Metabacillus sp. KUDC1714: one gene and its partners. The protein of the gene in region 3 interacts with the protein of the main gene of each other region in a pairwise test. Links are inferred from orthologs where the notes say so. Each region holds a gene or a part of one and is shown on either strand. Other genes may lie near its edges.

What was found.
Region 1: the proteins of rpe (region 3) and frlD interact in binary tests that used the Escherichia coli proteins (3 or more experiments, as listed by UniProt). The link is inferred for Metabacillus sp. KUDC1714 from one-to-one orthologs.
Region 2: the proteins of rpe (region 3) and eno interact in binary tests that used the Escherichia coli proteins (3 or more experiments, as listed by UniProt). The link is inferred for Metabacillus sp. KUDC1714 from one-to-one orthologs.

The regions. Positions count from the first base shown.
Region 1 is NZ_CP055263.1:4,811,142-4,814,168, forward strand. What follows is about bases 59-3,008. They hold frlD (fructoselysine 6-kinase), read right to left. Parts: upstream 1,950-3,008; coding sequence 1,167-1,949; downstream 59-1,166. Other genes in these bases: HUW50_RS22150 (secondary thiamine-phosphate synthase enzyme YjbQ), read right to left, coding at 59-247; HUW50_RS22155 (amidohydrolase family protein), read right to left, coding at 256-1,107; HUW50_RS22170 (hypothetical protein), read right to left, coding at 2,944-3,008. In the rest of the region: more of HUW50_RS22150, read right to left, coding at 1-58; more of HUW50_RS22170, read right to left, coding at 3,009-3,027. UniProt on the Escherichia coli protein: Catalyzes the ATP-dependent phosphorylation of fructoselysine to fructoselysine 6-phosphate. Functions in a fructoselysine degradation pathway that allows E.coli to grow on fructoselysine or psicoselysine.
Region 2 is NZ_CP055263.1:1,211,775-1,214,824, forward strand. What follows is about bases 59-3,031. They hold eno (phosphopyruvate hydratase), read right to left. Parts: upstream 2,205-3,031; coding sequence 912-2,204; downstream 59-911. Other genes in these bases: HUW50_RS05890 (nuclease-related domain-containing protein), read right to left, coding at 59-674; gpmI (2,3-bisphosphoglycerate-independent phosphoglycerate mutase), read right to left, coding at 2,219-3,031. In the rest of the region: more of HUW50_RS05890, read right to left, coding at 1-58; more of gpmI, read right to left, coding at 3,032-3,050. UniProt on the Escherichia coli protein: Catalyzes the reversible conversion of 2-phosphoglycerate (2-PG) into phosphoenolpyruvate (PEP). It is essential for the degradation of carbohydrates via glycolysis.
Region 3 is NZ_CP055263.1:4,259,585-4,262,525, reverse strand. Bases 49-2,912 are described here. They hold rpe (ribulose-phosphate 3-epimerase), read right to left. Parts: upstream 1,877-2,912; coding sequence 1,220-1,876; downstream 49-1,219. Other genes in these bases: pknB (Stk1 family PASTA domain-containing Ser/Thr kinase), read right to left, coding at 2,899-2,912; rsgA (ribosome small subunit-dependent GTPase A), read right to left, coding at 1,878-2,762; HUW50_RS19585 (thiamine diphosphokinase), read right to left, coding at 302-946; spoVM (stage V sporulation protein SpoVM), read right to left, coding at 71-151. Outside these bases: more of pknB, read right to left, coding at 2,913-2,941. UniProt on the Escherichia coli protein: Catalyzes the reversible epimerization of D-ribulose 5-phosphate to D-xylulose 5-phosphate.

The sequences.
Region 1 (3,027 bases), 550 kb from region 3 along the record:
GTAGAAAATGCGCATGCGCATATGGTTCATGCTTTGGGATCAGCCTTTCAAGTGTTTCCTCAATATCAATTTCCAAGCAATCCAGACCTTCGTTCACCATAATTCCTGTTGTCGTATGTGCTGTGATCACCGCGACCAATCCGTTTTGAATCCCAGATTCAGCAACAAATTCTCGAACCGTTTCCGTAATTTTAATTAACTGAAACTCTGACTGAGTAAGTAAAACGATATTTGTCAATTTCACCATCTGATCATCTATCCTTTCAGCCCTAAGAATTTTTCAGCGTTAGTGCCTAAGATTTTATCCAATGTTGACCTTCTCATAGGTAAGCTCTCAAGTGCTGGCTTTAAGCGATTCGCTCGGAATCTTGGTGTATTCGAACCGAACATGACCTGATCCTTAAGATTTCGATCAATCCATAAAGGTCCCATATTTTTCGTGAAAATCTGTTCATAAAAATCCTTCGCCGTATCCATATACAGCATGGACGTATCCGTATATACATTAGGATATTTCAGCATTAACATGATCGTTTCATTGATCCAAGGCCAACCAAAATGGGCTAAGCAAATTCTTAATTCCGGATGATGCAAGGCAACTTCCTCGAAATGTATTGGCTGTGAATACTTTGCTAACGCATTCGGCTCCCAGCTCATCCCAGCATGAAACATAATCGGCTTATTGTACTCTACACATTTCTCATAAATTGGTTTTAATCGTTCATCATTCGGATAAAACGCCTGTTTAGACGGGTGCAGCTTTAACCCCATTAACCCAAGATCCTTAAATGCATAATCTAGGACATCAAGTGCATCTGGGCGATGTGGATCAACACTAGCAAACCCGATAAATCGATCAGGAACCATGTCCACAAGCTTCTTTATCTCCTCATTTGAAACAACATGACCACCAGCAATTGTTGAAATATCCTCAGGCAGCAAAACGGATTTATCAATCCCTCCATAATCCATCCCCACTAAAATTTGCTCGATTGACTGTGGAGACTGCTTAAAAATCCCAAACTGCTCCTTCCGAAATGCGAGAGTTTCCTCGTCATCACAGATTCCCTCGAAAAAAATGGGATGTGTATGTACATCTATGACCATATGAATTCCACCTTTCAATCTATTAAGCTAACTCCAACAATCATTGCAACTTGATTATCCTAATATGGCTCAAACTTAGCGATAACTCCAGCTGCTGTTTTTGCACCATTTTTCAAACAGTCTTGCACACTAAAACCATTGACCACTCCAAACATGAATCCTGCGATAAATGAATCCCCGGCGCCAACCGTGTTGACAACATCCACCTCGATTGCTGCTTCCTTATAAAAAGTTGTTCCATCATAGGAAAGACTTCCATTTTCACCGATGGTAACGGTTACAATTTTAGGACCGTGACTTTTGGCTTTTTTCATAAATTCCTCGATGTATTCATCATGCTGATCATAGGAGAAAAATGCATAGTTTACATGAGGTAGAATCGTTTTGATTTCTGGTTTATGATGATAGGTAGAGAAGTCAAATATTACTTTGCTGCCATTGCTTCTGATTGTAGGAAGCAAATCGATGACCTTTCCGAATAGATCTGTATGAACATAATCAAACTCTTTGAGAAATTCGATATCATCACTTGTAAGGGAAAAATCTTTCATGACTCCTTCAAGAAGTTCGCCATGCACACGGTCATTTCCGTTTAGCTGCATCTTAATAACAGCTGTATTCCCTGCTTCTTCACGTAGATGTGATAGTTCAATTCCCTCTTTTTTTAATGTATCGATCATTAATTGACCGTACTCATCATCCCCGACAACGCTAACGACAGAGGTTTGAAGTCCAAAACGACTCATATGAATGACAAAATCGATACCATTACCGGTAGGGTATAATCTTTGTAAATTTTCATAAATATCAACACAATTAAAACCAACTGCGGCAATCTTCATCTGACTCCCCCTTGTTCAGATTCTTAAAAATTGAATAGGAAAGATCTATTTCTAGTATTCAACTGATCTATTATATAATCACCCCATCTTTCCTTTTTAGCTTTTAGTATAATTGTATATAATGTAATATAACCTATTATGATGTTACATCAATTGCTGGATTTGGTCAATATTCAATACATTGTTTTTCTATTAGTTTTTGTCGTCATTTTTTTTAAGAGGCTAGGGATTTTTGTCGAGGTTTGGGTGTTGTTGCTGGATTATAAGTGAGATTGTGGTCGTTTAGTATAAGACAGGGAGAAAGTAAAGATAGTGTATATGGGAAAGAGTATGACTCAATCGGGGCGTGATTAGTAACTGATCACTTTTATTCTTGGAATGTATGCCTTTTTTGGGATAGGATTTCTTAACGTAAAAGATCCATTGTTGTATAAGTTCAATTTTGAAACGATAAATATCAAAATGACCAACTGTCATTGAAATAAAGTCACGATGTTTATAATAGCGATGAGATGTTTTGAACAAAGTTGTGATGTTTTACCCCTTTGTTATTTTTAGCCAAAGGGGTGTTTTTATGTCTAAAAGAATAAGAACATCTGAGATTGAAAAATGGTTTATAGAATCCCGCGGTACAGGAATAGGTACATACTATCAGACTTGGTTAAAGATTAAAGACTTATCCTAATTAGTTCGGCCAACGAGACTAAAAGGCAAAAAGACGAGCAGAGAGCATGAGTTTTTATCAAGTTGGGAACGAAGCTATTTTTTGTGACTGAATTTTCAGTATCGGTAGTGGATATTCGTGAGTTGCCAAAAGAAGGTACGATACTAGCGAGATATACATTACGTGAAAACTCGTCTGGTCAACAAAAGGGGCAAAAACATATCTCTAAAAGGACGCAAGAAACTCGGATAATTTTTTTCAAAGTAATGGTACCACTGATTCGTTTATAACTAAGCATTTAGACAGCTTAAAAGACAATTTACTGTGTAATTAACTTCGCTCGGACTCATCTCGAAGGGCTCGACGGCGTTCGTGCAGCACCAGCAGGATAATCATCCCCATTATCACACCTAA
Region 2 (3,050 bases), 3.0 Mb from region 3 along the record:
ATTTTAAAGCGGGCTAATATAGAAAAATCTGCATTAGTATGCTTTTTGAGTAACTTTCGAGAGATCTTTTTTAGTTCCTTTTCTTCAATATCTGGTGAATTGATGGATTTCTCTAATTGAATAATTTTAGCGGGAAGGTTTTCTTTGCGGATTACTTTGTGGTGAATAATTTGGTCGTCTGGAGAAGAGCGAATTACTGTGGATGGGTTGCTTATGACAACAATTGAGGTGATTTTCATTTCTTTTAAATTATTATTTACTAGCCATTCTTTTAATTGTGATTCTTGCCGTTCCAATTGTATTAGCGGATATTGATATGCCTTTTCCGTTTGGTCTTTTGTTTGAATCAGTTGTTTAAATATCGGATCGAAGTAAATAGTTCCTGATATATTTTTCACCTCAATGATTATTGCAATTTTCCGAGTTAAGATAAGGGTATCAATTTGGAAGTAATGATTTTTACCTTTTAGCCTTATGTCATGAAAAATATAGTAGTCTTTTTCTTCAAGGAAGCTTAAATAATAGTCAATAGCTTCTTCACCTCTGTAGCCAGCCATTCTTTTTTTCAAATCTTCAATAATAATTGGGATTTTTGGATGTTTTAGAGGAAGTCTTAGAAGTAATGCTTCTAATTTTTCAATCGTAAGGGGGAATTCGCGGTGTTTTAAGATCATTTTCTCACTCCATATAATATTTTGCTTAAAACCTTCGCCAATTCTAGTGGAAATCCTGCTTCTATTTTTCTTCATTAATAATTTATCTACGATTTTGATGAGTTTATCTTCGATTTTTCAAATTTATCTTCGATTCTCGCAATTTATCAACGATTAGACATAGACCGTCAAAATTCGCCAAAACCCCCGAACAGAATATTAAAAAAGGAACTGCCTCAGCAGTCCCTTTCCCAAAAATTATTTCTTTAAGTTATAGAATGTTTTGATTCCATCATATCTTGCTGCATCTACAAGTTGATCTTCGATACGTAGAAGTTGGTTGTATTTCGCAACACGGTCTGTACGTGATGGAGCACCAGTTTTGATTTGGCCAGCGTTAGTTGCTACAGCGATGTCAGCAATTGTCGTATCTTCTGTTTCACCAGAACGATGAGAAATTACTGCAGTGTAACCAGCGCGTTTCGCCATTTCGATTGCTTCAAATGTTTCAGTTAATGTACCAATTTGGTTCACTTTGATTAAGATTGAGTTACCAATTCCTTTTTCGATACCTTCAGCAAGCTTCTTCGTGTTTGTAACGAATAAATCATCACCAACAAGTTGAACTTTACCGCCAAGACGCTCAGTTAATAATTTATGACCTTCCCAGTCATTTTCATCTAAACCATCTTCGATTGAAATGATTGGGTATTTAGAAGACATTTCTTCATACCAGTCAACCATTTCAGCAGATGTTTTGACAACACCTTCACCTGAAAGATGGTATTTACCGTCTTCTTTGTTGTAGAACTCAGAAGAAGCAGCATCCATAGCAAGCATAACTTGCTCACCTGGTTTGTAACCAGCTTTTTCGATTGCTTCGATGATTGTTTGAAGAGCTTCTTCGTTTGAACCTAAGTTTGGAGCGAATCCACCTTCATCACCTACAGCAGTGTTAAGACCTTTACCATGAAGAACTGATTTTAAGCTATGGAAGATTTCTGCTCCCATGCGTAGAGCTTCACGGAAGTTTTCAGCACCTACAGGCATAACCATGAATTCTTGAATGTCAACATTGTTATCAGCGTGCTCACCACCGTTAACGATGTTCATCATTGGTACTGGTAATGTTTTCGCGCTGAATCCACCAAGGTATTGGTATAAAGGTACTTGTAAGAAATCTGCAGCAGCACGAGCAGCAGCCATAGAAACACCAAGGATTGCGTTCGCACCTAATTTACCTTTGTTTTCTGTACCATCAAGCTCGATTAAAGCTTGGTCAATTGCAACTTGTTCAGTTACTTCGAAACCAAGTAATTCTGGAGCGATTAATTCATTTACGTTTTTAACAGCTGTTAGAACACCTTTTCCTAAATAGCGCTCTTTGTCACCATCACGAAGCTCAACTGCTTCGTATTCACCTGTTGAAGCACCACTTGGTACCATTGCGCGTCCGAACGCACCTGATTCTGTGTGTACTTCTACTTCAATTGTTGGATTTCCGCGTGAGTCTAATACTTCGCGTGCATATACGTCTACAATGTATGGCATTTAATTTCTCTCCTTTATTTTTGGATTAATGTTTTTCCTGTCATTTCTTTAGGTAATTCGACATTTAATAGATCAAGCATTGTTGGTGCTAAATCGCCAAGAATTCCACCTTCACGAAGTGTAGCACCCTCTTCAGTCACAATGACTGGAACCGGATTTGTCGTATGAGCTGTCATTGGCTCACCTTCTAATGTTACAACTTCATCAGAGTTACCATGGTCAGCTGTAATGATTGCTTTTCCACCTTTAGCGATGATTGCATCAACTATTTTTCCAAGACACTCATCAACTGTTTCAATTGCTTTAATTGTTGGCTCTAGCATTCCAGAATGTCCTACCATATCTGGATTTGCAAAGTTTAAAAGGATTGCATCAAATTTATCAGCTTCAATTTCGGCAAGTAACGCGTCCGTTACTTCATATGCACTCATTTCTGGCTGAAGATCATAAGTTGCAACCTTTGGTGAAGCAATTAAAATACGCTCTTCACCTGGAAACTTCTCTTCACGACCACCACTCATAAAGAAGGTTACGTGTGGATATTTTTCAGTTTCTGCAATACGAAGTTGTGTTAAATTATTTTGTGCTAACACTTCTCCAATTGTATTATCTAAGTTTGTTGGTTTAAAAGCAACATATCCATCAACTGTTTCACTAAAATGTGTTAAACAAACAAAGTGTAAGTTCTTAGGATGTTTTTCTCCACGATCAAATGAACGGAAATCTTCATTTGTAAACGTGTTTGAAATTTGTATTGCACGGTCTGGACGGAAATTATAGAAAATTACCGCATCGTTATCACTTAGAGTTGCAACAGGTGAACCGTCTTCCTTCGTCATAACAGAT
Region 3 (2,941 bases):
TGTTTCATATTCAATAAATATAAAACACATAAGCTAAGAAAAAAGCACCGAAAATAACGGTGCTTTTTTCTTAATCTTTTTTAAACGAACCGAGCATTGCTCGAACAATTCCTCCTAAAAACTTTGGTAGCTTAATCGTATAAAATCTCATTGTTTCCCTCCTCAACCAAATCATTAAACATGCTTGTTTAAAGGTACTATTAGCGTCAAAGTTTCATAAAAATCAAATCAGTTCTTTAGCATTATATTCAGTCTGTGGAAAAAAATGACGCGAGACCTTATCTCTTTGAATCCACAAGGCTTAATCTCGACTTCTTATCATTAATATTATGCCGTCATGAAAAGAAAAAGTACCTTGTTCATGAATGAGTTCATTACTAATACATAATGTCGATCCAATGCTGATATGACAATTATTTAATGGATATTTAAATCCTTCTAGCGTAATACCCTTCACTTCATGACTAATCGGAATAAACGATATATATTTCCACTCCTTGTGTTTCTTTATTGTATATGTTCCTGGAGTGAAGAGCGTGATATGATTTTGACGATCGATTATTTCAATTTTTGAATCATACTTTATTGTTTTAAAAAGGAGTTGAATATTACCAAGCATATGGTCGATTCTTCCGCCAGTTGCTCCAAAAATTTGTATGAGTTCATGTGATTGTTGAACTGCCCATTCTAATGCAAGCTCAGTATCTGTTTTATCCTTTTCAGCAGAAAAGATAGACAAATTAGTGAAAGCCTTTGTCAACTCATTCCTCTCTTTATTTGTAATGGAGTCAAAATCTCCAAAAGCAAAGGTTAGGGGCAATCCTGACTCTTGTATGTATAACGTCCCTCTATCAATTCCAACCCATATAACACCCTCGTGATGATAATCTGTTAATACAGGGAGATTTTCTTTTGGTCCTCCTGCAACAAGTGCGATTGTTTTCATATTAACTCCTTATGTATCAAAATTTTATTAAATTTTTCACTTTATCCTCACTAATGGATAGCGTGACTTACCATGCTAAAAATGCTAAGTCCAAAGGCTTCACCTGAACTTTTTCTTCCTAACCATCGTTTGTTAAGCACAACTTCTTGGCTCTGCTCATCTGATTAATCTTATACCGAAGTTTAGTACTTAAGATATAAAAAAAGTCTGACACAGGGAATGCGTCAGAACTCTTTATTGATTTAAATTGAATCTTAGATGAGTTTTTCAGATTTATGAATGAATGGCCTGTTTTAAGGCTTGAATTGCTTGATGGCGATCAGGCTTATTATAAATAGCCGAACCTGCAACAAGTACAGTTGCTCCGGCTTCAACACAAAGTTTGGCCGTTTCTTCATTAATTCCGCCATCCACTTCAATTTCGATCGGAAGCTGTTTTTCTTTAATAATTGTAGCAAGCTGTTTAATTTTTGGTAAGACTTGTGGAATAAAAGCTTGTCCCCCAAAACCAGGATTTACTGTCATTAATAAAACCATATCAATATCCTCTAGAACATGCTGTATTGACTCGATAGGTGTATGTGGGTTTAACACTACACCTGCCTTAATACCCTCAGACTTGATTAATTGAAGGGTTCTATGTAGATGTTTACATGCTTCAACATGTACAGTAATGATATCCGCACCTGCACGCACAAACTCATGTATATAACTGTCTGGTTGTTCAATCATGAGGTGTACGTCTAAAGGAAGCTTTGTAACAGGTCGAATTGCTTCCACAATTAAAGGCCCAATCGTAATATTTGGTACAAAGTGTCCATCCATAACATCTACATGAATATAGTCGGCACCACCATTTTCTACATCTTTAATCTCCAAACCCAATTTCGCGAAATTTGCCGATAGGATTGATGGGGCAATTTTTATCATACTAATACCTCGGCTTTCTATCTTTTATTTCTTCAACAAAGGTTAAATAATGTTCATATCGATATTGCGGTATTTCTCCATTATCTACCGCTTCTTTGATCGCACATTTTGGCTCTTTCACATGTGTGCAACCACGAAATTTACAATTCCCACTTCTTTCTTTCATTTCCGGAAAACAGTAGGTTAAATCTTCAACCTCAATACCTGTAAAATCTAATGAACTAAAACCTGGTGTATCTGCAACAAAGCCAGACCCTGCTGCAATTAATTCTACATGTCTTGTCGTATGCTTACCTCTCCCTAAATGTGTTGAAATATCATCTGTCTTTAGATCAAGATCTGGTCTTAAAACATTTAATAACGATGATTTTCCTACTCCAGATTGTCCAGCAAAAACTGAAATTTTATTATCTAGAATCGGTTGTAGGTCATGTTCTACACTAGATTCAACAGTAGAAGTTAATAGCACTTTGTACCCTGCATTTTGATAATCTTTAGCATACGAAAGCACTTTTTCTTTTATATCCTCAGATGGAATTAAATCTGCCTTACTAATAACCAGAATTGGTTCAATATCATTAGCTTCAATCAGTACAAGGAAGCGATCAAGCAGCGCTGGACTAAAATCAGGTTCAACTGCTGAAAAAACAAGAATCGCTTGGTCGACATTACAAATAGGTGGTCTGACAAGTTCATTTTTACGGCCAAATATTTCAAGTATATAACCCTCTTGATCATTATCTGCCTGGTATTCAACTTCATCTCCTACAAGTGGGGTGATCTTATTTTTCCGAAAAATACCTCTACCTCTACATTGAATCATTCTTTCGCCGTCTTGCACATAGTAAAAACCACTAAGAGCTTTCACAATTTTCCCTTGTGGCATGAATAACCTCCTAGAACAATATTGTTGTTTCTCTAAATATGTTATTGATTTATTAAAGCTCATTACAAGAATTCATAGTAAAAGTTTGTGATTAATATTCTTGTGATATTCCATAATAAAAAACTATATTCTGCTTTTATTCCTCTGGATATGGAATTGTTTCAGAGGCGACAACTTTA